One region of the Mesorhizobium sp. C277A genome, then DNA from elsewhere that is predicted to be linked to it. Evidence: predicted binding sites of a transcription regulator. Region 1 holds the regulator's gene; each other region holds the start of a gene.
What was found. Region 1 encodes PhoB, which activates phosphate uptake and scavenging genes when phosphate is short. Its sites were predicted from a motif close to TGTCATNNANCTGTCAT; they were not measured.
Positions count from the first base shown of each region.

Region 1 (7,468 bases):
GCGCCGCACCGGCTCGGTGAACATGTCGTAGCCGATGGTGGATTCGTTGGCAGGGTCGAGCGGCTCGAACAGCACGACGGGCGTGCGCCATGGCTGTGTCGTGTCCGGATAGACCGTGTGGGCGGCGCCGCGGTCGCGCAACATGTCGCGCTCGACCGCCGCTTCGTCACCGGTCTTGGCCAGCCTGAGATAGCCGATGCCGCGCAGGCCGGCGAAATTGTTATCGACATCGAGGGCGCTGAAGAAGGCCTTGAATTCGCTACCTGAAATCTCGCCATTGCGGGCGTCGAACAGCGCCTGCGTCGAGCGCAGCAGTGACAGATGCAGATCGATACGGCTTTCGATGCGGTTGAGCGCGTCGTCGGCCGTCGCCTCGAACTTGATGCGCGCCGCTTCCTGGGTCGCGAAATAGGCGAAGCCCGCCATCGTCAGGCTGATCAGTGCAACGGCAATGAAGGCAAGGATCGGGAAAAACTTCTTCAACGCAGGCCCATGGACGGTTCGGGACCTTTATGGGCAAGTCGCCGCGGCAAGACAATGGCGCGGCCAAGCCATAATGACAGCTGGCATATCATGCATATTTAGCCGGCTTATCGATCTCGAGCATCAGTGAACATGACAGCTGACGATAGCGTGGTCTCAGGCCGCGATCTTCAGCGCACCCGGACCGGGAATGGCGCCGGGCGGGCACTTTCCCAGGATGATCATGCCGAGCACTTCGTCCTGCGTCACATCGGTGGTGAGCGCGGTGCCGACGACCTGGCCGTTCTTCATTACGCAGACCCGGTCGGCAAGCTCGAACACGTCGTGAATGTCGTGGCTGATCAGGAAAATGCCGATGCCGTCGGCCTTGAGCTGCTTTACCAGTTCGCCGACCTGCGCCGTCTCCTGCGGCCCAAGCGCGGCCGTCGGTTCGTCCATGATCAGGATGCGGGCGTTGAACAGGATGGCGCGTGCGATCGCCACCGACTGGCGCTGGCCGCCCGATAGCTTGATCACGGGCTCCTTGAAGCGCTGGAAGCGCGGATTGAGCCGGCCCATCACCTTGCGCGCCTCGGCCTCCATGGCGACATCGTCGAGTGTCCCCCACGCGGTCATCAGTTCGCGGCCGAGGAAGAGGTTGGCGGCAGCGTCGACATTGTCGGCCAGCGCAAGCGTCTGGTAGATCGTTTCGATGCCGTATTTCTTGGCGTCGCGCGGATTGGAGATCGAGGCCTCCTGGCCGTTGACCAAGATCTGGCCGGCATCGCGCTTGTAGGCGCCCGACAGGATCTTGATCAGCGTCGACTTACCGGCGCCGTTGTGGCCAAGCAGCGCCACCACTTCGCCCGGGAAAAGATCGATGGACGCATCGTCGACGGCGCGAATGCCACCGAACGCGATCGAGATGTTGCGCATGTCGATCAGTGGCGTACCGGTGGGAGCAGTTTTTTCCATAATCGTTCCTCCCTAGACGCGCTTGCGGTAGACGGTGTCGAGCCAGACGGCGATGACCAGGACAGCGCCAACGACAATGCTCTGCAGCGGCGAGTCGATGCCGAGCAGCACCATGCCGGATTGCAGCGACTGCATCAGTAGCGCGCCGAGCATGGCGCCCATCACCGTTCCGGCGCCGCCCGCGAGCGACGTGCCGCCGATGACAGCGGCCGCGATCACCAAAAGCTCGTCCAGTGTGCCCAGCGCATTGGTTGACGCATTGAGACGGGCCGACGAGATCGCCGCGCTGATTGCAGCCAGCACACCCATGATCATGAACACCTTCATGGTCACCCAGCGCGTGTTGATGCCGGCGAGTTCCGCTGCCTCCGGATTGCCCCCGATGGCGAAGACATAGCGGCCGAAACGCGTGCGCTTGGTGATGAACGTCATGATGATGCCGACAATCACCGCCATTAGCACCGGTATGGCGATGCCATGCGCGATGAACAGCCCGCCTTCGGGAACGGTGATGCCGTTCTGCTGTGCGTACTGGCGCACGATGCCGATCGGCCATGGATAGGAATTGGCGATCCACACGGCGCCGAGGATGGCCGCGCAAGTGACCACGCCAAGCAAGGTCTCGGCCCAGACGGGGCGCAGTGGAAAGCTGAAGCGCTTGCGCTGTGAGCGACCGTTGAGCAGCGCGAAGGCGACCGCCGCGCAGGCGACGATGCCGACGATCCAGCTGGCAGCGGCGCCAATCGAGCCGCGTGGTCCGCCGCCCATCAGCTGGAAGGTGGCGTCGAGTGGCGCGACCGTGCGCCCGCTGGTGATGAGCCATGCCATGCCACGCCAGACCAGCAGGCCACCAAGCGTCACGATGAAGGCCGGAACCTGCATATAGGCGATGATGAAGCCCTGGAACGCGCCGATCAGCAGACCAAGCACCACGCCGGCGGCAAGCGCGACGACCCAGAGCCAGGGGTTTCCAAGCTGGAAGCCGATGACGCGAATCAGGAATTCGGCCTGTGCCACGCCCATGATCATGCCGATCACGCCTTCGACGGAGCCCACCGAAAGGTCGATGTTGCGCATGACGATGACCAGTACCATGCCGGTCGCCATGATCGCGACCGAGGACGTCTGCACCGACAGGTTCCAAAGATTGCGCGGCGTCAGGAAAAGCCCACCCGACAGGATATGTATGCCGACCCAGATGACCAGCAGCGCGCCGACCATGCCGAGCATGCGCGTGTCGAGCTCGGTCGCTTTCAGGAACCGGGCGACCGCGCCGAGTTCAGACGCTCGTGCCGTATCGGCCTGCGGATTTGAGGTCGTGTCGGTCATGATGTCCTCCAGCGGCTTGCCGTCTGGCGCGGATGCCGGACCACAGCCTAGAAGTTTGCCGCCGATGGCGGAAACACACAATTCTCGTAGAGAAAACGCCGCGGCTTGACAGCCGCGGCGCCTCATTTCTTCAAGTCGTCGAGATCAGTTGCAAGCCGCGACGCTGCCGGCGGCGACGCCTGTGCAGACTTCGTCCTTCTTGATCCAGCCGGCGTCGATGACGACGTTGAGGTTGTCCTTGGTGATCGCGACGGGGGTCAGGAACAGCGACTTGACGGTGTTGCCGCCAGGCGTGGTGAAGTCCTTGGCGCCGGCAATGTCGCCCGTCTTCTTGCCATCGGCAAGCTGCGAGGCGATCTCGGCGGCGTTCTTGCCGAGTTCGCGCGCGTCTTTCCACACCGACACCGTCTGCGTGCCGAGCGCGATGCGGTTCAGGGCGGCATGGTCGCCGTCCTGGCCCGAGACCGGAACCGTTCCGGCAAGGCCCTGCGCCGTCAGCGCGGCGACAACGCCGCCGGCGGTGCCGTCATTGGCCGCAACCACGGCATCGACCTTGTTGTCATTGGCGGTCAGGAACTGTTCCATGTTCTTCTGGGCGTTGGCCGGCAGCCAGCCATCGGTATAGGCCTCGCCGACATTCTTGATCTTGCCCGAGTCGATGGCTTCCTTGAGCACTTCCATCGAGCCCGAGAACAGGAAATCGGCATTCGGATCCGAGCCCGAGCCCTTGATGAAGACATAGTTGCCTTCGGGCTTCGCCTTGAACACTTCGCGGGCCTGCATGCGGCCGACTTCCTTGTTGTCGAAGGTCAGGTAGAAGACGTCCTTGTTCTCGATCAGGCGATCATAGCCGACGACCGGAATGCCTTCGTCCAGCGCCTTCTGCACCGCCGGGCCGATGGCCGAGGCGTCCTGCGCCAGGATGATCAGCGAGTTGGCGCCCTGCGAGATCAGGCTTTCGACGTCGGTCAGCTGCTTGCCGGGATTGGACTGCGCGTCGGCCGAAATGTACTTGTCGCCGGCGGCTTCGATCGCCGTTTTCATCGCCGCCTCGTCGGTCTTCCAGCGCTCTTCCTGGAAGTTCGACCACGACACGCCGATGACCTTGTCCTTCGCCTGCGCGACCGACATCAGCGCCAGCGACATGGCGACACCCGCCAGCATGGCGGCTGCAAATCTGTTCATTATAACCCTCCCTGCGCCGCCCACGGCGCGACAAAACCGGCCCGAAGGCCTGCACAAAGAGGCTCCATTTTTTCGAGCCTCGAAAAAATACTGGTTCAATGATAAGGCACTGTCAACATCGATTATGATGGATTCTGATGGCGTTGCCGAATTTTTTCGAGCTCCGCAATAAACAATGACAGGGCTGCCGGCGTCTGCCAATATTTGGCTGGTGCCGTCGAACGCCTTCACTATCATGAGGCGCGAGGAGGCCGGGAGGAAAACAAATGTCGGTTGGGATCCGCCACGACGATCTGCGCCGTCGCAACCGTGCGATGGTGATTTCGGCCGTGCGCCGGGCCGGCCAGCCGTCGCGGACCGAGATTGCGGCGACCACCGGCCTCAGCCATTCGACGATATCGGCAATCTCGTCTGATCTAATTCAAGAAGGCATCCTGATTGAAGGCAAGCCTGGCGAGACCGGCTCGCTGAAACGCGGCCGGCCGCAGGTCGGCCTTGGCCTCAACCCGGAAGCGGCGGCGGTCATGACCGTGGTGCTGTCGCTGAACTTCCTCTCCGTCACCGTCATCGACTATGCCGGCCAGGTGGTCGCGGAAGAACAGCGCCGGCTCGACACGCTGACCATGCCGCGCGACGAGCTGATCGGCGAATGCGTAGCAATCGTCGGGCGGCGTCTCGCGGACCCGGACCTCGATGTCCAGAGCATCGCCCGCATTGCCATGGGCATCCAGGGCATCACCGATTCGCAGGCGCGGGCCATGCTGTGGTCGCCAATCACGCCACTGACCGACATTGCCTTCGCCGACATGTTGGAAGCGGAATTCGGCATTCCTGCCACCATGGAGAACGACTGCAATATGATGGCGGTGGCCCTGCAATGGCGCCAGCCCGAGCGCTACCGCGACAATTTCATCGCGATCCTCTTGTCGCACGGCATCGGCATGGGGCTGGTGCTGAAAGGCGAACTGTTCACCGGCACCCATTCCTCGGGCGGCGAGTTCGGCCACATGATCCACCGTCCGGGCGGCGCGCTCTGCCGCTGCGGGCGGCGCGGCTGCGTCGAGGCCTATGCCGGAAACTACGCCATCTGGCGCAGCGCCAAAATGATGAGCGAAGATGCCGAGCCGGTCGATATCGGCGACGCTGATATGCGCGCACTCGCCGCGCGCGCCCGCGAAACCGATGGCCCGGAGCGCGAAGCCTATCGCAAGGCCGGTGAGGCGCTCGGCTTCGGCCTCGGCAGCCTGTTTGCGCTGATCGACCCGGCGCCTGTCGCCATGGTTGGCGTCAGCGCCGCCGCCTTCGACCTGATCGAGCCGGCATTGCGCGAAGCGATCGCCCAGACCGCCGGCGGCCAGCATTCGAAATCGATCTCCTTCGACACCGAGCCCAACGAGCTGCCGCTGATCCGCGAAGGCTGTGCCATGCGCGCGCTCGGCTTCGTCGATCAGGAGATTTTCGCGCCGGGCATTCAGGCCAAATCCGGCAAGCATGTCGCCTGAATGGCCGGCAACGGCGCGACGCGCAGCATCCTAGTCTTCCCTGATCGCGTAGCCGGCGCCGCGAATGGTACGGATGACATCCGGCATGCGGCCGTTGTTGACCGCTTTGCGTAAGCGCCCGACATGGACGTCGACGGTTCGCTCGTCGATGTAGATCGTCTCGCCCCAGACATTGTCGAGCAGCTGGCTGCGCGAGAACACGCGGCCGGGATGGCGCATCATGAATTCGAGCAGCCGGAACTCGGTCGGTCCGAGCCTGATCTCGCTCTTCTTGCGGTAGACACGGTGCGACTCGCGGTCGAGCACGATGTCGCCGACCTTGAGCACGCTGGACAGCACTTCCGGCTTGGCCCGGCGCAGCAGCGCCTTCACGCGCGCCATGAACTCCGGCGTCGAGAATGGCTTGACCAGATAGTCGTCGGCACCGGTGGACAGGCCGCGCACGCGATCGCTTTCCTCACCGCGCGCGGTCAGCATGATGATCGGCAGCCGCTCGGTTTCGGGCCGCACTCTAAGCCGCCGGCAGAGCTCGATGCCGGAAACAGCGGGCACCATCCAGTCGAGCACCAGGAGATCGGGCACGTTTTCCTGCAGGCGGATCTCGGCCTCGTCGCCGCGTGTCACCACCTCGACGTGATAGCCTTCGGATTCGAGGTTGTAGCGGAGGAGCACGCCTAGCGGCTCCTCGTCCTCCACGACCATGATGCGTGGCGCGATCATAGGCAGTTCACCCTCATCAGGCCGGCGTGGCCATCGCCGTCTCGTCCTGCTTCGGACGATTGGCGGGCAATTGCTGGCCGGTCAGCACATAATACGCATTTTCGGCGATGTTGGTGACATGATCGCCGATGCGCTCAAGATTCTTGGCGCAGAACAAGAGATGCGTGCAGGCGGTGATGTTGCGAGGGTCTTCCATCATGTAGGTCAAGAGCTCACGAAACACGGACGTGTATTTGACGTCGATGCGCTCGTCGTCATTCCTAAGTTTTGCAAGAGCTGCCGCATCGGTGGCGGCATATTCCTCGACGACGCCTTGCACCTGGATCAGCACCAGCTGCGCCATGGCATCGATGGAGTGCGAGAGGTCGCGCGGCGTGACGCTCAAGCCCACGGTGCCGACGCGTTTGGCGATGTTCTTGGCGAGATCGCCGATGCGCTCGAGGTCGCCGGCCATGCGGATCGAGCCGACCACGGCGCGCAGATCGTTGGCCATCGGCTGGCGCTTGGCGATCAGCGTGATGGCGCGGTCGTCCAGTTCGCGCTGGCGCGCATCCATGATGGCGTCGTCGGAAACGACACGCTGTGCCAGCGCATTGTCCGAATTGAGCAGCGCCCTGGTCGAGCCGCTGACCATCGAGCCTGCCAGATCGCCCATGTCGCGGATCAGCTTGCTGATCTGCCCGAGCTCTTCATCGAAGGAGGCGACGGTATGTTCACCCATGATCTTGGTCCTCGTGCCTGAAAATTCACCCGCCGGACGGCTCAGCCGAAGCGGCCGGTAATGTAGTCCTGGGTGCGCTTGTCGTCGGGGTTGGTGAACATCTTGTCGGTGGCGCCCTCCTCGACGAGATAGCCGAGATGGAACATCGCCGTGCGCTGCGACACGCGCGCCGCCTGCTGCATCGAGTGGGTGACGATGACGATCGTGTAGTTCTGGCGCAGTTCGTCGATCAGCTCCTCGACACGGGCGGTGGCGATCGGATCGAGCGCCGAGCAGGGCTCGTCCATCAGGATCACCTCCGGCGACACGGCGATGGCGCGCGCGATGCACAGGCGCTGCTGCTGGCCGCCGGACAGGCCGGTGCCGGGCTCCTGCAGGCGGTCCTTGACTTCGTTCCAGATCGCCGCCTTCTTCAGGCTCTGCTCGACGATCTGGTCCATGTCGGACTTGCGCTTGGCCAGCCCATGGATGCGCGGGCCGTAGGCGACGTTCTCGTAGATCGACTTCGGGAACGGGTTGGGTTTCTGGAACACCATGCCGACGCGGGCGCGCAGTTCGACGACATCGATGTTCT
Region 1 covers NZ_JAMYVW010000002.1:4,455,956-4,463,423, forward strand. The annotation lists gene NKK52_RS21920 (CHASE domain-containing protein) at 1-483, opposite strand, end outside; gene NKK52_RS21925 (ATP-binding cassette domain-containing protein) at 640-1,437, opposite strand; gene NKK52_RS21930 (sugar ABC transporter permease) at 1,450-2,766, opposite strand; gene xylF (D-xylose ABC transporter substrate-binding protein) at 2,911-3,951, opposite strand; gene NKK52_RS21940 (ROK family protein) at 4,218-5,453, shown strand; gene phoB (phosphate regulon transcriptional regulator PhoB) at 5,484-6,173, opposite strand; gene phoU (phosphate signaling complex protein PhoU) at 6,190-6,894, opposite strand; gene pstB (phosphate ABC transporter ATP-binding protein PstB) at 6,936-7,468, opposite strand, start outside.

Region 2 (7,468 bases), 2.3 Mb from region 1:
GTCCGGCGCCTCGTAGATGATCTTCGAGGCATTGATGTCGGGGAAATTGCCGCCACCGCCGGCGCGGTAATTGTTGGTGGCGACGACGAATTTCGCTGCCGGATCAATCGGCTTGCCGTCGAAGCTGAGGCCGACGATGCGGTTCGAGCCGGCATTGGCGACGCCACCCTTGGCATCGTATTTCGGCAGCTGCGACAGGTCTATTCCGTAGCTGACGCCATCGATCACATCGAAATTGTAGGACGGGAATTCGGTGTCGATGAGCGCCTGGTCGGCTTTGCCCGGCTCGATCTTCCTGAAAATGCCGGCCGACATTTCCAGCCATTCCTTCACTTGCGCGCCGGTGATTTCGACGGCACGAACCGTGTTCGGATAGAGATAGAGGTCGGCGACGTTCTTGATGGCGATGTCGCCCACCGGCACGTCGGTATAGTAGTCGGCGCCGTTGCGCCCGCCGGCCTTGAAGGGCGCCGCCGCCGACAGCAGCGGCACGTCCTTCCACTGCGTGCTTTTTAATATGTCCTTGAGGTACCAGCTCTGCGCCTGGTTGACGATCTGCACCGACGGATCGTCGGCGACCAGCGCGAAATAGGAATAGAGCGGCGCCGAGGTCTTGCCGACCGGTCGGCGGACATAGGCAAGTGTCGCCTCATGGTCCGCCTTCAGCGCATCGACGACGCGCTGGTCGTCCGCCACCGTCGGCTTGTTTGCCTTGTCGACGCGCTCGTAGATCGGCCTTGCCTCAGATGTGGCCGAGGCTACGCGCCATTTCGATCCGTCCCGTTCCAGAAGCAGATCGATCAGTCCCATATGCGAGCCCCAGAAACCGCCCATCACGGCGGGCTTGCCCTGCAGCGTGCCTTTCTCGGTGTCGACGCCATCGAGCGCCTGAAAATCCTTCTTGCCGGGGAAGACCAAATGCTGATGGCCGGTGAACACCGCATCGATGCCTTCGACTCCGGCGACGAAGAAGGAGGCGTTCTCCATGCCGTCGCCCTGCTTGATATCGATGCCGGAATGCGAAAGCGCGATGACGATGTCGGCGCCCTCCTCCTTGATCTGCGGCACCCATGCCCTGGCCGCCTCGACGATGTCGCGCGTCCTGACATTGCCTTCCAGGTTCTTCAGGTCCCAGACCATGATCTGCGGCGGCACGAAGCCGATGATGCCGATCTTGATCGGCTGCTCGACGCCCGACCCGTCCTTGATCTTCTTGTCGAGGATGACATAGGGCTTGAGGTAGAGCTTGTCGTCGCGCGGGTTGGCGGCAAGCTCGGTGCCGCGGATCAGATTGGCGCAGACGAAGGGGAAATTGGCTCCGGCCAGCACCTTGTCGAGGAACGACAGGCCGTAATTGAACTCGTGATTGCCGAGCGTCGAGCATTCATAGCCCAGCAGGTTCATGCCCTTCATGATCGGATGCAGATCGCCTTCCTTGAGGCCCTTCTCATAGGCGATGTAATCGCCCATCGGATTGCCCTGCAAAAGATCGCCATTGTCGATCAGCATCGCATTGGTGGCTTCCTTGCGCACCGCCGCGATCAGTGAGGCCGTCCGCGACAGGCCCATCGTGTCGTTGGCTTTGTCGGCGTAGTAGTCGTAAGGCAGCACATTCACATGGATGTCGGTGGTCTCCATGATCCTCAGATGCGCCTGGTTGGCCTGCGCGCGGGCGGAAAACGGATGCAGCATGATCAGCGCCCCGCTGGCGGCCGCACCGGCAAGAAAACTACGGCGGGAGACGGGGTTGAGCAAATGTGACATTGGTTTTCCTTCCCAGCGACGTGACAAGATCCCAGCCCCGGGCGGAAGCTTCGCGCCGAAAACCGGCCATGTCCATCGGGAAGTCAGTCGATCAGCAAAAGGTGACGGCTGGATGAATATCCTTGGCCGCGGTTGAGAACCTCAGCCCTTGTTATCATCGCCCTGGGTGATCAGTCGCGCGCTCCGCTGGCCGGTGAAATAGATCCATAGCCAGCTAAGCGACACCGACAGCCGGTTGCGGAAGCCGATCAGGAAGTAGATATGCGCCACGCCCCACAGCCACCAGGCAAGCCATCCCGTGAGCTTGATCCGGCCGAAATCGATCGCGGCTGCCCACTTGCCGATCGTCGCCAGGTCGCCGGCATGTTTGTAGCGGAAAGGGCGCGGCGCGCCATCGCCGGCCAGCCGCGCCCTGATCGTCGCGGCGACGTGCTTGCCCTCCTGCTTGGCGGAAGGCGCCACGCCTGGCACCGGCTTGCCGTCCGGCCGCAAGACATGCGCGGTGTCGCCGATGACGAAGATTTCAGGACTGTTCGGCACGGTCAGATCGGGCTCGACCATTACCCTGCCCGCCCGGTCCACCGGCGCTCCCAGCCACTCTCCAGCGGGCGAAGCCGCTACGCCGGCGGCCCACAGGATGGTTCGCGCCGGCAGATGCGTATCGCCAAAGACGACGCCTTCGGCATCGAGGCGCGTGACGGCGCGGCCAAGCTCGACCGTGACGCCCCGCCGCTCCAGCGCCTTGCGCGCATAGTCGGACAGCTTTGGCGCGAAATTGGCGAGGATCCTGTCTCCGGCCTCGACCAGCACCACACGCGCCTCACGCGTGTCGATGTTGCGGAATTCGCCGCGCAGCGTTTCGTGCGCGAGTTCGACAATGGTGCCGGCAAGCTCCACGCCGGTCGGGCCGCCGCCGACGATGACCAGTGTCAGCAGTGCCTGCCGCTTGGCCGGATCGGTCTCGCGCTCGGCCTGCTCGAAGGCGAGCAGGATGCGCCGGCGAATGGTGGTTGCGTCTTCAAGCGTCTTCAGCCCAGGCGCGAAAGGCTCCCATTCGTCGTGGCCGAAATAAGCATGACGCGCGCCGGTGGCGAGCACCAGCGTGTCGTAGGGAACAGAACTGCCGTCCTCAAGCAGCACGCGTTTGCCTGGACGGTCGACGCCGGTGACGTTGCCGAGCAGGGTCGTCACGTCCTCGCGCTTGCGCAGCAGATGACGGATCGGCCAGGCAACTTCCGAGGTCGCCAGCGAGGTGGTCGCCACCTGGTAGAGCAGCGGCTGGAAAAGGTGATGGTTGCGCTTGTCGATCATGGTGATGCGCACGGGTGCGCCGGCCAGCGCCCGGGTGAGTTCGAGACCGCCGAACCCTGCGCCGACGACAACGACATGATGGCTGGTTTCACTCATCGCATTCACCCCTGTTTGTCTCTCTTTATCTAGTGATTTTTGTGCACCGCAACAATGTCGCGGCGCGCTAGACTGCCGCGCGTAAGGCTGCCCAGGACTCGTCGCCGGATGTCGCGAATGCCTATGTCGGCAAACCTGGACGGGTATAGCTTTGCAGGGGCTGGAACCACGGGAGTGAAGCATGGCCAACGACGATGACAAAGATCGCAAAGGGCGGGCGCAATATTCTTCTCCGCCTTGCTTCATGCACGAACTCGATCCGGAATTTCGCGCGCCATTGACCGACTGGACCGATGTGCGCCGTTGGCGCAAGGCCGAGCGCGAGCGTCTGATCGCGGCACGGTTGGCGGTTTCCGCCGATGCGCGGGTGGCGATGTCGCGGGCTATCGCCGAAGGGCTCGACGCGGCAATCGGCGACATTGCCGGCCGCATGGTCAGCCTCTATTGGCCGTTTCGCGGCGAGCCGGACCTGCGGCCGTGGATGGCGTCGATCAACCAGCGCGGCGGCCGCACGGCACTGCCAGTCGTCATCGAGAAGGGCCAGCCGCTGATCTTCCGCGCTTATGTACCCGGCGACCGGCTGGAAAAAGGCGTCTGGAACATCCCTATCCCCGCCGAAGGCGACCCGGTGCTGCCCGACATCGTCATCTCGCCGATCGTCGGCATCGACCCGCAAAACTACCGCCTGGGCTATGGCGGTGGCTTCTTCGACCGCACGCTGGCTGCCATGCCGTTCAAGCCATTGGTCATCGGCGTCGGCTACGAACTGCAGCGCATCGCCACCATTTACCCGCAGCCGCACGACATCCCAATGGATAGGCTGGTGACCGAGGCATGATGCCGAGGCGCTAGTTTAAAAACGCTCGTCCCTAAACAGACCATACGATGGCCCTTGAGCAAGATTCGCTTTGCAGCCAACTGACGAGCTTGATAGATTACCCTTGGGCGGGACGATCAAGATGTTTTCAACATCGGCTCCATATGTGGTCACGGTTTTGATGTCAGTGATTACGTGGGTACTGTCCACGTATTACGACAACATCAGCACAACCCCGTATCTGCGCTACGAAACAACGGAAGACGGTCGTAATTCGTCGCCGCCTTATATGGTCTATCGCTTCACCAACGCGTCACCAAAAGTAAGAATATCGGACGTGACGATAGGGATCGACTGTCCTGACGGCACAGAATGCTTCGGAGCGCCGGGAGCGCCGGCCGACACCTATGCGCAGATGCTGAAAGTACCGCCGTGGGCGATGCCCGACGGGATCGAGCCATCCTCGCTCATCATCAGCCAGAAAATCGATCTGCCAGCCGGAACGGCTTTCGAGATACGCGTTCTGCTGAGATCGAAGGACATCAAGCCATTTTTATATTTCCAAAGCAAACCGTACCAGAAAGTCGATCTGAAATTGATCGGCAAGGGTTCCGTAGATCAATTCATTGCGAATAACTATCTGGCTATTGTCTTTGCACTGTGGCTTGTCGCTTGCCTGGTCATTTTCATTGCCTATCGAAACGCCGCTGCGGTCGCTACTGCATCAAAGAGCGACAACGACAAGCCGCAGACCATCCACCTGAAAATAATCGAGACCTGACCTATGCACCTGTCGAGATCTCTGCTGCTCGCCGCAATTGCCGTCGCCGCACTTGTCAAATTTGCCTCGGCGCAGACCGTTACCGTTTCGATCGCGGTGACGACCAATAGCACACCTCCCGTCGGGGTGCCGGCGCATATCTATCGAAAAAGCGCCTCGACCGACGAGAAACTGGTCACCGATACCGACGATGACGGCAAGGCCATGGTGTCGGAAGTCATCTGTTCCGCCGATGTGCAGTACCGGGCCGAAGCGCTGGCGCTTATTCGCTTTCCAAGAGGCGCTGGGAGCCTTGCCGACTAACCGGACAGATCGTTTTTCAAATTGCCGCGTCAGGTGTTTCGCGGATGACAGAAACCTTTCTGAGCGGAAAAATTCCGGAGGGATGGGTCGTTCCGCAAGGCTATGAACCTGTCTTCGCGAACTTGAGAACGGCCGTCGACGAAGAACAATGGGCGCCGCCGCGAAACTCAGTTCGCAACTCGCCGATCAATATCGTTCGGCAGGATACAGGGACGAGGCAAGCACGTTCGCCGAAATAGCGTTGGCGGGAACGGCCGGTTATGCCACGACCCAGTTTCCCAACGCCGATGATCACAGCGTCGAGGCCCTTTTGAAGCCCAAGAACCCCAAGGCGGCATTCAACAGCGAAATATTGATGTCGAGATACGCCAAACAGGCAGTCGCGGAATTTCAAACTTCATGCGGGCTCCGCACCGATGGCATTGTCGGATGGGAAACGATGGGCTGCCTGCCGGGAGGCGCCGATTACACCCTGGTTATCAAGCCCAACAGCTGACCGACTGGTGACCGGGCCAGGCTGTGAGCCTGTCTGGAAAATGAGACCGGTCGGACTTCTGTTTCGCCGCAAACATGATTCACCCTTGAAATGTAGGCACGATGACAGCGAGGCCGGTTGGTCCGGGTCACCCGGCGTAAAAACTCCCGCTGTATGGCAGCGTAAATGTAACCTGACAAAAATCCGACTTGGTCGACAAATAACATGATCTTCAAGGAGACCACGCTGCGGAGCACCGTTTCGACAGGTGCTCTGCGCGGATCCAACAGCGTTCAGTCAATCGTAGATTGGCTGCTTCACAACGGATGACAAGATGATCGGACGGACCATAGCGGCTGCCCTTGTAATTGCGTTTTCCTTGTCGCCCTCGCATGCGCAACCACAGCATCGTTTGCCGAGCGGTTATAAATGGGGCCGCTGCCTGCTTGTTGTTGACGGTCAGACCCGCATATCCGGAAGATGCTCCTATCAAATCGAGACGGGCGGCGATTTTAACATCCAGGGACCCAAGCAAGTTTTTGCAGGGATCGACTATCCTGATCCGCATAGTGGCGCTGGCGAAATGTCCAAAGATTACTGGGCGGTTGTCTACAAGGACGGTGATATCTGGGCAGGCTATGCGAACTCGGACATTCCCGAAACTCACGGGGATGAACGTTGGGAAGAACTTCGCCGCGAAGGCGCGTGCTATATCGGAAAGAACATCCGTATATGCCTTTGGCGTTAAGCCAGTTCCGGCTTCATGCCCATGGCCGTGCGATCGACGATCTCGCGCAGGGCAAACGACGAATTGATCTTGGTCACGTGCGGCATCGCCGACAGCCACTCCTTGTGGATGCGCTCATAGTCGACCAGATCCTTGGCGGCGATGCGCAGGATATAGTCGTATTCGCCCGACATCAGGTGGCACGACAGCACATTGGGGCAGCGCTTGATCGCCGCCTCGAAATCCGACAGCGTCTTTTCGAACTGTCCCGACAGCGATATGTGCACGATCGCCGTCATCTGGTGGCCGAGCGCGGCATTCGAAAGCCGGGCGTGATAGCCGCGGATGGTGCCGGATTTCTCCAGATTGTCGAGCCGGCGCGAACAGGCCGACTGCGACAGGCCGACCCTTTCGGCGAGCGCCGCATTGGGTATGCGGCCATCCTTCTGCAGTGCCTCGAGAATGGCGATATCGATCCTGTCGAGCGGCATTTACAGTGATTCCTGCGAAAATTCTGCAATTTCGCGCAACGATTATCGAAACGCGTGACCCCGCGCAAGCGCATTCGCAAACACCTGCGCAACGATTCGTGGTTCACTCGGTCGATACAGGGAACGAGCCCGAAGGGCCGGATCAGGAGAAGACTATGCGCGTCGGTTGCCCCAAGGAAATCAAGAACCACGAATACCGCGTCGGCCTGACGCCGGGCTCTGTCCGCGAATATGTTGCGCATGGCCATGAAGTGCTGGTCGAAAGCGGCGCCGGCGCCGGCATCGGCGCCGATGACAATGCCTATCGCGCCGCCGGCGCCACCATCGCCAGGACCGCCGCCGACGTGTTCGCCAAGTCGGACATGATCGTCAAGGTCAAGGAGCCGCAGCCCAACGAATGGGCGCAGTTGCGCGACGGCCAGATCCTCTACACCTATCTGCACCTGGCCCCGGATCCGGAGCAGACCAAGGGCCTGCTCGCGTCCGGCGTCACCGCAATCGCCTATGAGACCGTAACCGACGACCGCGGCGGCCTGCCGCTCCTGGCGCCGATGTCGGAAGTTGCCGGCCGCCTGTCGATCCAGGCCGGCGCGACCGCGCTGCAGAAGGCCAATGGTGGCCGCGGCGTGCTGCTCGGCGGCGTGCCCGGCGTACTGCCCGGCAAGGTCACCGTGCTCGGCGGCGGCGTCGTCGGCCTGCATGC
Region 2 covers NZ_JAMYVW010000002.1:2,110,880-2,118,347, forward strand. The annotation lists gene NKK52_RS10570 (bifunctional 2',3'-cyclic-nucleotide 2'-phosphodiesterase/3'-nucleotidase) at 1-1,764, opposite strand, end outside; gene NKK52_RS10575 (NAD(P)/FAD-dependent oxidoreductase) at 1,906-3,171, opposite strand; gene NKK52_RS10580 (5-formyltetrahydrofolate cyclo-ligase) at 3,353-4,009, shown strand; gene NKK52_RS10585 (hypothetical protein) at 4,131-4,769, shown strand; gene NKK52_RS10590 (hypothetical protein) at 4,773-5,072, shown strand; gene NKK52_RS10595 (peptidoglycan-binding domain-containing protein) at 5,221-5,568, shown strand; gene NKK52_RS10600 (hypothetical protein) at 5,882-6,295, shown strand; gene NKK52_RS10605 (Lrp/AsnC family transcriptional regulator) at 6,292-6,765, opposite strand; gene ald (alanine dehydrogenase) at 6,921-7,468, shown strand, end outside.
Region 2: NKK52_RS10570 (bifunctional 2',3'-cyclic-nucleotide 2'-phosphodiesterase/3'-nucleotidase) is a predicted target of PhoB. The motif match lies at 1,866-1,882, and genes of this name have one in related genera.

Region 3 (7,468 bases), 880 kb from region 1:
CCTTCCCGTCGGACGCGCAGGTGATCGGCGCCGTGCAGCGCGCGCTGGGGTCCGGCGTGACCTTGCTGAACGCGTCGGGCGGCCTGCCGGGCGAGTTGCACAAGCTCTGGCAGGCAGGCGCGCCCGGCTCGTACCATGGCGAATATGGTTTCTCGACCATGGGCTACGAGATTGCCGGCGGGCTCGGCGCCAAGATGGCCAAGCCCGACCAGGAAATCGTCGTCATGGTCGGCGACGGCTCCTACCTCATGATGAATTCCGAAATCGCCACGTCGGTGATGCTTGGCCTGAAGCTGACCATCGTGGTGCTCGACAACAGGGGTTATGGCTGCATCAACCGGCTGCAGATGGCCACCGGCGGCGCCAACTTCAACAACCTCCTGAAGGACGCGCGCCACGAGATCCTGCCCGACATCGACTTCGCCGCGCATGCGGCCAGCATGGGCGCTATTGCCGAGAAGGTGCCGTCGATCACCGGCCTGGAGACCGCGCTGCAAAAGTCGAAAACCAACGACCGCACCACCGTGCTGGTCATCGACACCGACCCGCTGATTTCCACCGATGCCGGCGGCCATTGGTGGGATGTCGCGGTGCCGGAAGTCTCCGCACGGCCGCAGGTCAACGCAGCCCGCAAGGCCTATGACGAAAAGCGGCAGATGCAGACTATTGGCGATTGATGCTAAGTCAGCGCTGCCCCCTACCTCCCCCTTGTGGGGAGGTCGGACCGAAGGTCCGGGTGGGGGTCTGGCGCCGCACCCCACCCCGCTGCTTCGCAGCGACCCTCCCCACAACGGGAGGGTGAACAAGAAACCGGAGCTAAAACTTGAAAGCCAAACTGGGCATGTCCCCCATTGCGTGGTGGAACGATGATCTTGCCGAACTCAGCGACGACGTCTCGCTGGAAGAGTGCCTGCGCCAGTCGCGCTCTGCCGGCTTCACCGGCATGGAAATGGGCCGGCGTTTCCCAAACGACCCCGAAATCATGCTGCCGATCCTGAAAAAGGCCGACGTGACGCTGTGCGGCGGCTGGTTCTCCGGCACGCTGGTCGATGAGGATATGGGCAAGAACAGGGATCGCATCCAGCCGATGATCGACCTGTTCAAGGCGGTGAATGCGCCTTGCATCGTCTATGGCGAGGTCGGCCGCTCGATCCAGGGTGATCGCTCCAGGCCTCTCGCCACGAAGCCGAAATTGTCCAACGACGAGATGAGGGCCTATGCCAGGCGCCTCACCGAATTCGGCGAATGGTGCGCCGAGCAAGGCATGCCGCTGTCCTATCACCATCACATGGCGGCGGTGGTCGAGACCGAGCCGGAGCTCGATGCCTTCATGCGCCATTCCGGCGAAGGCATTCCGTTGCTGCTCGATGCAGGGCATCTCGCCTTTGCCGGTGGCGACGTGCTGCGCGCCATCGACAACCACCACAAGCGCATCAGCCATGTCCATGTGAAGGATGTGCGCATGGGCGTGATCGACGGGCTCGACCGCACAAAGCAGTCCTTTCTCGACGCCGTGGCGCTCGGTGCCTTCACGGTGCCTGGCGACGGTTCGCTCGATTTCGGCGCCATCGTGCAGCGCTTCGCCGACCATGGCTATGAAGGCTGGTTCGTCGTCGAGGCCGAGCAGGACCCGAAAAAGAACCCGCCGCTGAAGATGGCCCACGTGGGTTACAAGGAGCTGATGCGGGTGATGACGGCGGCCGGCTACACGGTCGAGACGCAAGGCTTTCCCAATGCGTAAGCCGGTCCGATGAAGGATTACGAGCACCCGTTCTTCCGGCCGCTGTGGCGGCGCGTTGCCGTCGTCGCCGTCTGCGTGATCTGGGCCGGAATAGAATTCGCCTCCGGCACCCCATTCTGGGGCATCATTGCGCTCGGCTTTGCCGCCTACGCGGTGTGGCAGTTCTTCTATCTTTACAAGCCGGTGGAGGAGAGCAAGGCTGCGCCTGATCGACCGAAGACCGGCGAAGCGAAGGCGGACGCCGAACCGAAGGAATGAAGCGGCCGTGGCTCGGAAGGGCTTGCGGGTCGGACACTCGACACCTGGCGTATCGCCTACGTCGGTGATTGGCCGGAACGTCCCTCGCTTCGTCATCCTAGGGTCTTCGCGACGGAGCTTCGCTCTAGGATGACGAAGTTGAGAGGCCGACCTCGAAGACTTGCGATAGGAGAGACAAAACATGTCGAAACTGCTCGTCAAAGCCGACAAGGGCCATGGCCGCGTCGCCTATGTCACGCCCAACAGCGCCGGATGGACCTATGTCGGCTTCGACCTGCACCGCCTGAAGCCGGGCGAGACCGCATCCGGCAAGACGCAGGATCGCGAAGTCTGCCTGGTGTTCGTCACCGGCAAGGGCACGGCAAGGGCCGGCGGCCAGGAACTCGGCCTGCTCGGCGAGCGCATGTCGCCCTTCGAGGGCAAGCCGTGGTCGGTCTATATTCCGGAGGGTTCGGACTGGTCGGTCACCGCCGACACCGATCTCGAACTCGCGGTCTGCTCGGCGCCGGGCCTGGGCGGCGGCTTGCCCGTTCGCGTCATCGCACCCGACGACCTCGGCCAGGAGACTCGGGGCAAAGGCACCAACACGCGCTACGTCACCAACATATTGCCCGAGGGCAAGCCCGCCGACTCGCTGCTGGTGGTCGAGGTCATCACGCCCGGTGGCCACACATCGAGCTACCCGCCGCACAAGCACGATCAGGACAACCTGCCGGCCGAATCCTATCTTGAGGAAACCTACTACCACCGCCTCAACCCGCCGCAGGGTTTTGCCTTCCAGCGCGTCTACACCGACGCCGACAAGACCGGCGCCCGCGAGCTGGACGAAGCCATGGCGATCGAGGACGGCGATGTTGTGCTGGTGCCCAAGGGCTATCACCCCTGCGCCGCCTGCCACGGCTACGACCTCTATTACCTTAACGTCATGGCCGGGCCGAAGCGGACGTGGAAGTTCCACAACGCGCCCGAGCACGAATGGCTCATGAAGGCCTGATCGGCCTTCGCTTGCGCCAGAAGCTGTTGGTCCAGCAGCGAAAAATCGTCGGCTAACGATCCACGGGGTCGATTTGCCTTCGAAAACCCGCATAAGCTTCGTCAATCCGTCATGGAAATCACCTATGGCAGCGGGCTGACGAGGATTTTTTTCGATGCGCTACGCCATCTATTTCACCCCGAGGCAGGACGAACCGCTGGCGCGGCTCGCCGCCAACTGGCTGGGCCGCGACCCCTTTGGCGCCGCCACCAGGCCGGTCGAGGCGGTGGGCGAGCTGTCGGCGGCCGAAGTCGCCTTTCACACCGCATCGGCGCGGCGCTACGGTTTCCATGCGACGCTGAAAGCGCCCTTCCGGTTGGCCGCCAACGAAACCGAAAGCTCGCTGCGCGCGGCGCTGGACGCCTTTGCCGAAGCAACGCCGACGGTCACCATCCCGCGCCTGGTCGTCAGCCAGATCGATGGTTTCTTCGCTTTGGTGCCGGAAGGCCCGCTGCCGCCGCTCAACCGTTTCGCCGACGATGTCGTGCTTAGCTTCGACCGTTTTCGCGCGCCGCTCACCGAGGCCGAGATCGAGCGGCGCAGCCCGGATTCGCTGAAGCCAGCCGAGTTCCGCAATCTCTGCCAGTGGGGCTATCCCTATGTGTTTGAGACCTTTCGTTTCCACATGACGCTGTCCGGCCGGGCCGGGCCGCAGGAAAGCCAACGTCTGCGCGCAGCGATCGACAGCCTCTTTGCGCAGGTGCTGCGGCAACCGGTGCTGGTGGATGCGCTGACGCTGTTCGTCGAGACCGAACCGGGCGCTCCGTTCATGGTGCTTTCGCATCATGCGCTCGGCCGCCGAGCTGCCCGAAAAACTGCCTGACCACAATTCGTCCGAGTAAGCAAGGACTGCCTGAAATGACCGCCGAAACCGTTCTCCACAACGCCCGCATCGTGCTTGCCGACGAGATCGTCGAAGGGTCGCTCGTGCTGCGCGACGGTTTTATCTCCGGCATCGACGCCGGCACCGGCCAAATCGGCGGGAGCATGGGCGGCGAGGACATGGGCGGCGACTACATCATTCCCGGCCTGGTCGATCTGCACACTGACCATCTCGAAGGCCACTATGCGCCGCGCCCGAAAGTGCGCTGGAACCCGATCGCCGCCGTCCTTGCCCATGACGCGCAGGTGGCCACCGCCGGCATCACCACCGTCCTCGACGCGTTGCGTGTCGGCATGGACGAGGACGCGGATATTACCTCCGACGACATCCGCAAGCTCGCCGGCGCGATCGAGGACAGCGTCGCGAAAGACCGGTTGCGGGCCGACCATTTCCTGCACCTGCGCTGCGAGGTCTCGGCGCCGGATTGCTTGCGGGCTTTCGCCAATTTCGATGGCGACGAGCGGGTCAAGCTGGCCTCGCTGATGGACCATGCGCCGGGACAGCGTCAGTTCGTCAATCTCGAGACCTACGCCCATTACTATCAGCGCAAGCTGAAATTGACCGATCGCGACTTCCAATTGTTCTGCGAAAAGCGGATGTCGGAATCGGCGAAGAATTCGGGACCGAACCGGGTGGCGATATCAGCCGCCTGCAACGAGCGGGGCATCGTGCTGGCGAGCCATGACGACGCCACATCAGGCCATGTCGACGAGGCGATCGAACAAGGCGTGCGCGTCGCGGAATTCCCGACCACGCTGGAAGCCGCCAAGGCCTCGAAGGATGCCGGGCTCGGCGTGCTGATGGGCGCGCCCAACGTCATGCGCGGCTCCTCGCATTCGGGCAACGTCTCGGCCCGCACGCTGGCCGGCGACGGCCTGCTCGACATATTGTCGTCCGACTACATTCCCTTCAGCCTGATCCAGTCGGCCTTCTTCCTCGGCGACGTCGTCGAGGGCATTTCCCTGCCGCAGGCGGTTGCGATGGTGTCGAAGAATCCGGCCGAGGCGATCGGCCTAAACGACCGCGGCGTCATCGAACAGGGCCGCCGCGCCGACCTCGTGCGGGTGCGCCTCGACGATCATGTGCCGGTCGTGCGCACCGTCTGGCGCCAAGGGCGGCGGGTCGCCTGATGGTCTCGGCGTCGATCGAGCGCGAACTCAGCAGCGAGGCCTTTCCGGTCCGCAACGGCGTCTTCGTCGCCGTCGTCGGCCCGAGTGGCGCCGGCAAGGATACGGTAATCGGTTATGCCCGCACCTTGTTTGCCGACGAGACGAGGCTGGAGTTCGTCCGCCGGGTCATCACCAGGCCGAGCGACGCCGCAAGCGAGGATCACGACACGCTGGCCGACGCGGCCTTTGTCGAAGCCGAGGCCGACGGCGCCTTCGCCATTTCCTGGGAGGCGCACGGGCTGCGCTACGGCATTCCGGCCGATGTCGACTGGTCCATCGCCAATGGCCATGTCGCGGTCGCCAATGTCTCGCGCGCAGTCATCCCGGTGCTGCGGGAGCGCTATGCCAATCTGGCTGTCGTCGAGATCACCGCCTCGCCGGAAATCCTCGCCGAGCGTCTCGCCCAGCGCGGCCGCGAATCGCGCGGCGAAGTGCTGGCTCGGCTCGCCCGCAGCGCCAATATCGCTTTGTCCGGCTCCGGCGTCACCTCGATCGACAATGGCGGCCGGCGCGAAGCCGCCGGAGAACGCTTCGCCGAGGTGCTGCGCAAGGCGATGGCCTTCTCGGATATATCCGGCGTGATGTAGCGCTACTCCGCCGCGACAGTCTTCCGGCTGGCATCGAGCATCAGCCGCCTTGCGCGGAACACGCCCCATTGCTGGTCGACCAGCACGCCGATCAGGATCACGCCGCCCATCACCGCGAAGTTGAGCGAGGACGGGATGCCGAGCAGATTGACCAGGTTCTGCAACTCTTGCAGCAGCACGGTGCCCAGGATGACGCCAACCAGCGAGCCTTCGCCGCCGCGCAGCGAGAAGCCGCCGAGCACGGCGGCGGCAATGGCGTAGAGTTCGTAGAACTGGCCGTGGCTGGCCGGCGAGATCGAGCGCGTGTACATCGCGAAATAGATCGCCGACAGCGCCGTCAGAACGCCGCAGATGACATAGGCGGCCATCACGACGCGGCCGGTGCGGATGCCCGAATATTTAGCCGCCTCTTCGTTCTTGCCGATGGCATAGAGGTAGCGTCCGAACACCGAGCGGTGCAGCACCACCCACATGACGATCGAAATGACGATCAGTGCGATGAAACTGTTGGGCACGCCATAGCTGCGGCCCGCAGTGAGGAATTCGAGCTCGGGAAAATTCTGGCCGAAGGCGAAGCCGGCGGTGCCGTCGGCGGTATAGAAACGGGCGACCCCGCGATAGATCAAAAGGCCGCACAGCGTCACCACGAAGGGCTGCAATTTCAGCCTTGTGATCAGCCAGCCATGCGCCAGCCCGATGATGCCGCCCAGCACCAGGATCAGCGGCAGCGCCACCGGCCATGGCATGTCGCGCACGGCGATGAAATCGATGAACAGCGTGCCGAGCAGCGCCACCAGCGATCCCACCGACAATTCGATGCCGCCGGTGATGATGACGAAGGCCTGGCCGATGGCGAGGATCCCAAACAGGCCGATCAGGTTCGAGGTGTTGGCGAGGTTGATCGGTAAAAGGAAGCGCGGGTTGATGGCGGTCACCACGGCGCCGACCACCAGGATCAGGATCAGCAGGCCGAGATCTTTTTTGCTCATCGTCTTCTCCCCAATGCGCCGGACCGGCAATCGCCTGAAGCCCGCTAGTTTGCCGGCTTGCCGACCGCCAGCAACAGCACGTTTTCCTGGCTGAATTGTTCCTTGTCGAGAATGCCCGAGATCTGGCCCTCATGCATGACGGCGATGCGGTCGGACACGCCGATCACCTCTTCCATGTCGCTGGAGATCATCAGCACGGCGACGCCGGCATCGGCCAAGGCTCGCATCAGCCCGTAAATCTCGGCCTTGGCGCCGATATCGATGCCGCGCGTAGGCTCATCGAGGATCATCACCTTCGGGTTCATCGCCAGCCATTTGCCCAGCACCACCTTCTGCTGGTTGCCGCCCGACAGCGTGCCGGTTCGCGTCTGCACCGACGGCGCCTTGATGCCGAGATTGCTCTTCTGCTTCTCGGCGGTGGCGGTCTCGGCGCTTGCCGACACCAGTCGACGCTTCGCATGCGCCGGCAGGTTGGGCAGCGAGATGTTCTGCGCGATCGACAGGTCAAGCAAAATGCCGGTCAGCTTGCGGTCTTCCGGAACCAGAAAAATGCCATGCGCGACCGCATCGGCCGCCGAACCCAGCACAAGCGGCTTGCCGTCGAGTTCGAGCCCACCGCCAAGCGTGCTGTCGATGCCGAAGAACACCCGCGCCAGTTCGGTGCGGCCGGAGCCGACAAGGCCGGCGAGGCCGAGGATTTCACCGCGCCTGATGTCGAGGTCGACCGGCCGGGCAGGGTAGGCGGGGGTGCGGATGGCTTTGGCCGAGAGCGCAGTGGCGCCCGGCGCCCGAGCCGCCTCGGAGGCCT
Region 3 covers NZ_JAMYVW010000002.1:5,339,001-5,346,468, forward strand. The annotation lists gene iolD (3D-(3,5/4)-trihydroxycyclohexane-1,2-dione acylhydrolase (decyclizing)) at 1-677, shown strand, start outside; gene iolE (myo-inosose-2 dehydratase) at 824-1,741, shown strand; gene NKK52_RS26425 (hypothetical protein) at 1,751-1,999, shown strand; gene iolB (5-deoxy-glucuronate isomerase) at 2,181-2,993, shown strand; gene NKK52_RS26435 (DUF1045 domain-containing protein) at 3,148-3,855, shown strand; gene NKK52_RS26440 (alpha-D-ribose 1-methylphosphonate 5-triphosphate diphosphatase) at 3,891-5,045, shown strand; gene phnN (phosphonate metabolism protein/1,5-bisphosphokinase (PRPP-forming) PhnN) at 5,042-5,671, shown strand; gene NKK52_RS26450 (ABC transporter permease) at 5,674-6,660, opposite strand; gene NKK52_RS26455 (sugar ABC transporter ATP-binding protein) at 6,705-7,468, opposite strand, start outside.
Region 3: NKK52_RS26435 (DUF1045 domain-containing protein) is a predicted target of PhoB. The motif match lies at 3,090-3,106, and genes of this name have one in related genera.

Region 4 (7,468 bases), 120 kb from region 1:
CCGGCGGCCGGGCCGATCAGGTCGGCAAGGCGGGCCTCGATATTCATATGGATGTCTTCCAGCCGGGTCGAGAACTCGAACGTGCCGGCCTCGATCTCTTTTAGGATCGTGTTCAGCCCGTGAGCGATTTTTTCTTGATCGGCCGCCGAAATAATGCCCGTTTCAGCCAACATCTCGCTGTGGGCGATCGAACCTCTTATGTCTTGGGCATAGAGTTTGCGGTCGAACGAAATCGACGCGTTGATCGCTTCCATGATCGCGGCCGGACCCGAGGCAAAACGTCCGCCCCACATCTGGTTGCTGGCCTTCTTGTCGCTCATCGCTATAACCCGTGCTCCGGAGCAGTCTTAGAAAATGGCAGACGGTAACAGATACTTCCCGGCCCCGCGCCTGATCCTCGCCGCTTTGCTGGCGGGCGTGCTGGCCGGCGCGGTCGCGGTATATGTCAGCGAGAGCGGGTCTGGCAACAACGCAGCCACCGGCAGCGCACCTGCGGCCGGCGCGGGCAACAGCAAGAACGATGTCGCCTGCGCCGCCAAGAGCGACCGCGCCAAAAAGGTTGCCGCCGCGGCCACCGGCCAGGTGGCGGCATTGCTGCCCGCCGATCCGCCGCAATCGCTGAAAAGTCTCGCCTTCAACGGTCCCGACGGCAAGCCGATGACGATCGCCGATCATGCCGGCAAGACCGTGCTGCTCAATTTGTGGGCAACGTGGTGCGCGCCCTGCCGCGCCGAAATGCCGGCGCTCGACGCCTTGCAGAAGGAAAAGGGCAGCGATGCCTTCGAAGTGGTCGCGGTCAATGTCGATGCCGGCGACGATGTGAAGCCGAAGAAGTTCCTCGCCGATATCGGCATCGGGTCGCTCGGCTACTACCGCGATTCGACGCTGGCGCTGTTCAACGACGTCAAGACGCGCGGCTTGGCGCTAGGCCTCCCCGTCACCATGCTGATCGATGGCGAAGGCTGCCTGATCGCGCATATGAACGGACCGGCCGAATGGTCGGGACCGGATGCCAAGCACCTGGTTGAGGCCGCACTCGCCCCTTAGAGCGGTTCACCGTTTCGTCGAAACGGCTACCCGCGCTAACTTTTTTGTTTCGACGCAATTTCGGACGGAAAACCGTTTCAAGCTTTTCCTGAAATTGCTCTAGGCTGAGCGCAGGGCCGCCGCCGGCGGCAGCATCAAGATGCTGCCGCCGCGTTGTTTGACGCTGGCGTCCTCTTGTGCCGCCGGCGCCGCGACGCCGGTCAGTTCGCTGAACGCCTCGATCGGGCTCGGCCGGCCTAGGTAGTAGCCCTGGCCGATCTCGCAGGCCTCGGCGTCGAGGAATTTCAGCTCGCCCAGCGTCTCGACGCCCTCGGCCAGAACCGGCAGGCCGAGACCGCGGCCAAGCCCCAGAACGGCGCGCACGATGGCTGCCACCTGGCCGTTGCTGTCGACTGATTTGATGAATGAGCCGTCGATCTTGATCTTGTCGAAGGGGAAGGCGCGGAGATTGGACAGCGAGGAGTAGCCGGTGCCGAAATCGTCCATCGCCACACGCACGCCAAGCGCCTTCACCTGGCGCAAGGTCGCCAGCGCGCGCGGCATGTCCTTGACCAGCGCCGTTTCGGTGATCTCGAGTTCGAGCCTGCCGGGCGTCAGGCCGGAGCCGAGCAGGACTTCATGCACCTTGCGGCTGAAATTCGGATTGTGGAGCTGCACCGCCGAGACATTGACCGCGACGGTGAGAGGGTTCTTCCAGCGCGCTGCCTCGGCGCAGGCCGTCGCCAGCACCCATTCGCCGATCTGGATGATGACGCCGCTGTCTTCGGCCACCGGGATGAAGGTCGCCGGCGACACGTCGCCGCGCTGCGGATGGCGCCAGCGGATCAGCGCTTCGAACCCAACCATCCGCCCGCTGCTGATCTCCTTTTGTGGCTGGTAGACGAGGCGAAACTCATCGCGCGCCATGGCCTGGCGCAGTTCGTGCTCCATCACGCGCCGGTCTCGCGCCTCGGCGCCCATCGAGGCCTCGAAGTAACGGTAAGTGTCCTTGCCCTCGGCCTTGGCGCGGTAGAGCGCGGTGTCGGCGTGGCTGACCAGGAGTGTCGGCTCATCGGCGTCGAGCGGATAAAGTGCAATGCCGATGCTGGCCGACACCAGCCCGCCACCGACCGACAGCCGGTTTTCCTCGCGCATGGCCGCCAGCACCGCCTCGGCGATGCGGCCGGCCGCCTGCGGATCGGGAAGGTTCGGAGCGATGATGGCGAACTCGTCGCCGCCGAGACGCGCCAGCATCTGTCCGTGGCGGAGCACGGCGGAGGCGCATAGCGCCACCTTCTGCAGCATGGCATCGCCGGCGCCATGCCCGAACAGGTCGTTCACTTCCTTGAAGCGGTCGAGGTCGAGCAGCAGCAGCGCAAGATGCCCACCCTTGCCGCCGCGATCCATTGCGGCAATTTCGGCCTCGAGCCGGCCGGAGAAACTGCGGCGGTTGGGGAGCCCGGTCAACGGGTCGAAATGGGCGAGGCGCAGGATCTCCTGCTCGGCCTTCCTGCGTTCGCGGATGTCGCGCACGGCGACCACGCTGTGCCGCTTGCCGCAATAGTCGATGCTTCTGGCGATAAGTTCGACGGGGATGGTGGCGCCGTCATGGGCTCTGAGTTCGGCTTCCTGTGCCTGTCCGCTGCAGTCGGACATGCCGGCCGCGGTGCGTTCGCCGAAGAGGTCGCCAAGCAGCATCGCGTTCAGCACTTCCGGCGCAATGCCGGTGAGTGCCGCGATGCTGTCATTGGCGCTGACGATGCGGGCGTCGTCGCAGACGATCAGCCCCTCGACGGCGGCGTTGGCGAGGCCGTGCATGCGCTCGGCCTCGAGCTTGTGACGCCGGAAGCGAAGGTCGATCCACAATGCTGCGGCTGAAAGCACCAGGATAGCCATGCTGACTGCAGCGGCGGCGAAGGCCTGCGACACCGGTTCGACCGTGAACTGCGATATCTCGATGGAGGAGTCCGGGAAGATCGACACCGCGCCCATGGCGATGAAGTGCAGGCTGCAGATCGCCAGCGTCAACAGGATGGCGGCGGCGATAGTGGCCTGCATGGACGGCCGTCGCAACACGACCAGCAGCGCCAGCGCGGCGAGGGTGACGCCTGCCAGCACCGAGACGCCGACCAGCAGCGGGTTCCAGACGATGCGCCCTTCGACCTCGAAGGCGGCCATGCCGATATAGTGCATGGCGGCGATACCAGCGCCGAGGACCGCGCCGCCGACCAGAGGGTAGTCGATGCCCCGGCGCAAGGTGGCGATCCACATGCCCGCGGCGGTCAGGGCGACGGAACCGGCGAGCGAAAGCGCCGACATTTCCGTATTGTAGGCGTTGGGGATTCCGGGAGAAAAGGCAAGCATTGCGATGAAGTGCGTCGCCCAGATACCGAAGCCGGTGGAAGTGGCTGCTATCATCAGCCAGGTATAGCGGTTGCGCTCGCTCGAGCGGTCGACATGGCGAAGCAGGTTGACCGCCGAGAAGGAAGAAATACCGCAAATGAGCGCTGCCAGTGCGACCAGTCTCAGATCGTGCTCATGCACGATACAATTATAGACCGTCAGCATCTCGCCCCACCTGCTCTCCCACAGCAATCAAGCCGTCCACTTGATTAGTATGCCACGCTTGACGAAGAATCGGTTATGCGAACTACAACTACAGCGGGTTTTTCGGGTTGTACGTTGCGGCGATCCTGTCTCATTCCAGACGCACGGTTACAGCAGCGCCTGGCGCGATGCCGCTCGGCCGATCTCGATCTGGCCGAGCGCCGGTTTGGCGGCCGCACGGTGCAGGTGCGTGGCGCTGTCACGCGGGCCCTTCACGCATCGCTGGGCGGTCGGCGATCCTTGCAGGCCCACCATGCCCCATTCTATCGCTGAGCCGGCTTGGCATTTCTCTCTGTCCTCGTTGCAAGGCGAGGGGGCGCGAAGTTAGCCGGGTATGAAATTCACGAAACAGCAACAAATCCGTTGTCCGATTGTCATCAGCGACACATATTGCGTTCGCGGGAGCGCCCCTTTCGCCAATGACAAACGGGAGATGAAACATGAAGTTGTTCGGCTTTGCGGCCGGTGTTGCCGCCACCTTGACCCTGCTTTCCACCACCTCCGCCTTCGCCGCCACCCAGATCAGTTGGTGGCATGCAATGACCGGCGCCAATGCCGAGGTGGTCGACAAGATCGCCAAGGATTTCAATGCCAGCCAGAGCGACTATGAAATTCTCCCTGTTTTCAAGGGCACCTATCCCGAAACGCTGAATGCCGGCATCGCTGCCTTTCGTGCGGGGCAAGCGCCCGACATCATCCAGGTGTTCGACGTGGGTACCGGCGTCATGATGGCCGCCGAAGGTGCGATCAAGCCGGTGGCCGATGTGCTGACCAGCGCCGGCGTGACCTTCGACAAGAGCCAGTATTTGCCCGGCATCGTCGGCTACTATTCGAAGCCGGACGGGACCATGCTGTCCTTCCCCTATAATTCCTCGTCGCCCATCCTCTATTACAACAAGGATATCTTCCAGAAGGCCGGGCTTGACGTGAACAATCCGCCAAAGACCTGGAACGAGGTGTGGGAAGCCGCCAAGAAGATCAAGGCGAGCGGCGCCGCTTCCTGCGGCTATACCTCGACGTGGTTGACCTGGATCCACCTTGAGGCCTTCGCCGCCTGGAACGACGTTTCCTATGGCACCAACCAGAACGGACTTGCCGGAACCGACGTCGAGCTCAAGATCAATGCGCCGATCTTCGTCAATCATTTCCAGGCGCTCGCCGACCTGGCCAAGGACGGCACCTTCAAATATGGCGGCCGTACATCCGAAGCCAAGCAGATCTTTCTTGCCGGAGAATGCGGCATCTTCACCGAATCGTCGGGGGGTCTCGGTGACATCGTCAAATCGGGCATGAACTACGGCATCGGCCAGCTTCCCTATGATAGTGACGCCAAGGGCGCGCCCCAGAACACCACGCCGGGCGGCGCCAGCCTGTGGGTGTTCGGCAACAAATCGGACGAGGAATACAAGGGCGTCGCGGCGTTCTTCTCCTACCTGTCCAAGACCGAAGTGCAGGAGTATCTGCACCAGAAGTCGGGTTATCTGCCGGTGACGCTCGCTGCCTATGAGGCGACCAAGAAGTCCGGCTTCTATGACAAGAACCCGGGCCGTGAGACGCCGATCCTGCAGATGCTGGGCAAGGCGCCGACCGAGAACTCGAAGGGCGTGCGCCTCGTCAACCTGCCGCAGGTGCGCGACATCGAGAATGAGGAGTTCGAGAAGATGCTGGCCGGCCAGCAGACTGCGCAGCAGGCGCTCGACAACGCGGTCGCACGCGGCAACAAGGCGATTCAGGAAGCGATCGGAAACTGAAGCGATTGTCAGTTGAACCTCGTCCACGCGGACCCGCGTGGACGATTTCCTGAATAGCGAGGGAATCACCCTGTCTCCACGCGTCGTCTTTCCCAACAAGACCCTGCCTTACCTGCTGGTGGCGCCGCAACTCGCCATTACGCTGATCTTTTTCTACTGGCCGACCGGGCAGGCGCTCTACCAGTCGATGCTCAGGGAAGACCCGTTCGGGCTGAAGAGCAAGTTCGTCGGGCTCGCCAATTTTCGCAAGGTGCTGGCCGACCCGGCCTACCTCAACTCGATCAAAGTTACGCTGGTGTTCTCTCTGGCGACCGCGATGGTCGCCATGGGTGTGGCCCTGTTGCTTGCCGTCATGGCCGAGAAGGTGGTGCGCGGCAAAGGCCTTTATCGCACGCTGCTGATCTGGCCGTATGCGGTGGCGCCGGCGATTGCCGGCATGTTGTGGCTGTTTCTGTTCAACCCCTCGATCGGTTCGCTGGCCTACGCCTTGAGAGGTCTCGGCATCGCCTGGGATCCCTTGCTTAACGGAAACCAAGCCATGATCCTGCTGGTATCTGCGGCTGCCTGGAAGCAGATCAGCTACAATTTCCTGTTCTTCGTCGCCGGGCTGCAGGCGGTGCCGAAGACGTTGATAGAGGCGGCGGCCATGGACGGCGCCGGGGAGACGAAGCGCTTCTGGACCATCGTCTTCCCGCTGCTCGCACCGACGACCTTCTTCCTGCTGGTCGTCAACACTGTCTATGCGCTGTTCGACACTTTCGGTATCGTTCATGCCGTCACCGGCGGCGGGCCAGGCAAGGCCACCGAGACGCTGGTCTACAAGGTCTACAATGACGGTTTCGTCAATTTGATCCTCGGCGATTCGGCCGCGCAGTCGGTCATCCTGATGGTCATCGTCATCTCACTCACGGCCATCCAGTTCCGCTATGTGGAACGCAAAGTCCACTACGGTTGAGCGCGAGCGATGATTGGTCAGTCCCCGCTTCGCGCCCTCATCGCCCACGCCGTGCTCATCCTGGGCATCCTGATCGTCGCTTTCCCGATCTACTACACCTTCGTTGCCTCCACGCAGACGCTGCAGACCATCCTCAAGCCGCCATTGCCTCTTTTGCCCGGCGACCAGGTCTGGAACAATTACAGCGAGGCGCTGTTCGGCGGTGTCGGCCGCATCGGCGGCGTCAGTGTCGGCCGATTGCTGCTCAACACCACGATCATGGCGCTCGGCATCGCGGTAGGGAAGATTTTCATCTCGATCCTTTCGGCCTATGCGATCGTGTTCTTCCGTTTTCCGCTTCGGATGGTCTTCTTCTGGCTGATCTTCATCACGCTGATGCTTCCCGTCGAGGTGCGCATCCTGCCGACCTACAAGGTGATGGTCGATCTCGGCATGATCGACACCTATGCCGGCCTGATCATTCCGCTGATCGCCTCGGCCACCGCCACGCTTCTGTTTCGCCAGTTCTTCATGACCATCCCAGGTGAGTTGGTGGAAGCGGCGCGTGTCGACGGCGCCGGACCATGGCGATTCTTTTTCGACATCATGCTGCCGCTGTCGCGCACCAACATCGCGGCGCTGTTCGTCATCCTCTTCATTTATGGCTGGACGCAGTACCTGTGGCCGCTGCTCGTCACCAACAGCAATGACATGAACACCATCGTCATCGCACTTAGAAAGATGGTCTCCTTCGCCGATGCCGATACCCAATGGCATCTGGTCATGGTCACCGCGATGCTGGCCATACTGCCGCCGATCCTGATCGTGGTGCTGATGCAACGCTGGTTCGTGCGCGGACTGGTCGATACCGAAAAGTGAGAAGCTGATGGCGACCATCGATCTGAAGGATGTGAAGAAAGTCTATCCCGGCGGCGTCGAGGCGGTGAGGGGTGTCTCGATCGCCATTCCCGACAAGGAGCTTTGCGTGCTGGTTGGGCCGTCCGGCTGCGGCAAGTCCACGCTGCTGCGGATGATCGCCGGGCTTGAGACCATTTCTTCCGGCACCGTCGCCATCGACGGCAAGATCGTCAACACGATCGGTCCGACCGAGCGCGACATCGCCATGGTGTTCCAGAACTATGCGCTCTAT
Region 4 covers NZ_JAMYVW010000002.1:4,337,410-4,344,877, reverse strand. The annotation lists gene argH (argininosuccinate lyase) at 1-320, opposite strand, end outside; gene tlpA (thiol:disulfide interchange protein TlpA) at 355-1,047, shown strand; gene NKK52_RS21340 (bifunctional diguanylate cyclase/phosphodiesterase) at 1,147-3,594, opposite strand; gene NKK52_RS21335 (hypothetical protein) at 3,742-3,888, opposite strand; gene ugpB (sn-glycerol-3-phosphate ABC transporter substrate-binding protein UgpB) at 4,074-5,384, shown strand; gene ugpA (sn-glycerol-3-phosphate ABC transporter permease UgpA) at 5,455-6,339, shown strand; gene ugpE (sn-glycerol-3-phosphate ABC transporter permease UgpE) at 6,349-7,197, shown strand; gene NKK52_RS21315 (sn-glycerol-3-phosphate import ATP-binding protein UgpC) at 7,205-7,468, shown strand, end outside.
Region 4: ugpB (sn-glycerol-3-phosphate ABC transporter substrate-binding protein UgpB) is a predicted target of PhoB. The motif match lies at 3,995-4,011, and genes of this name have one in related genera.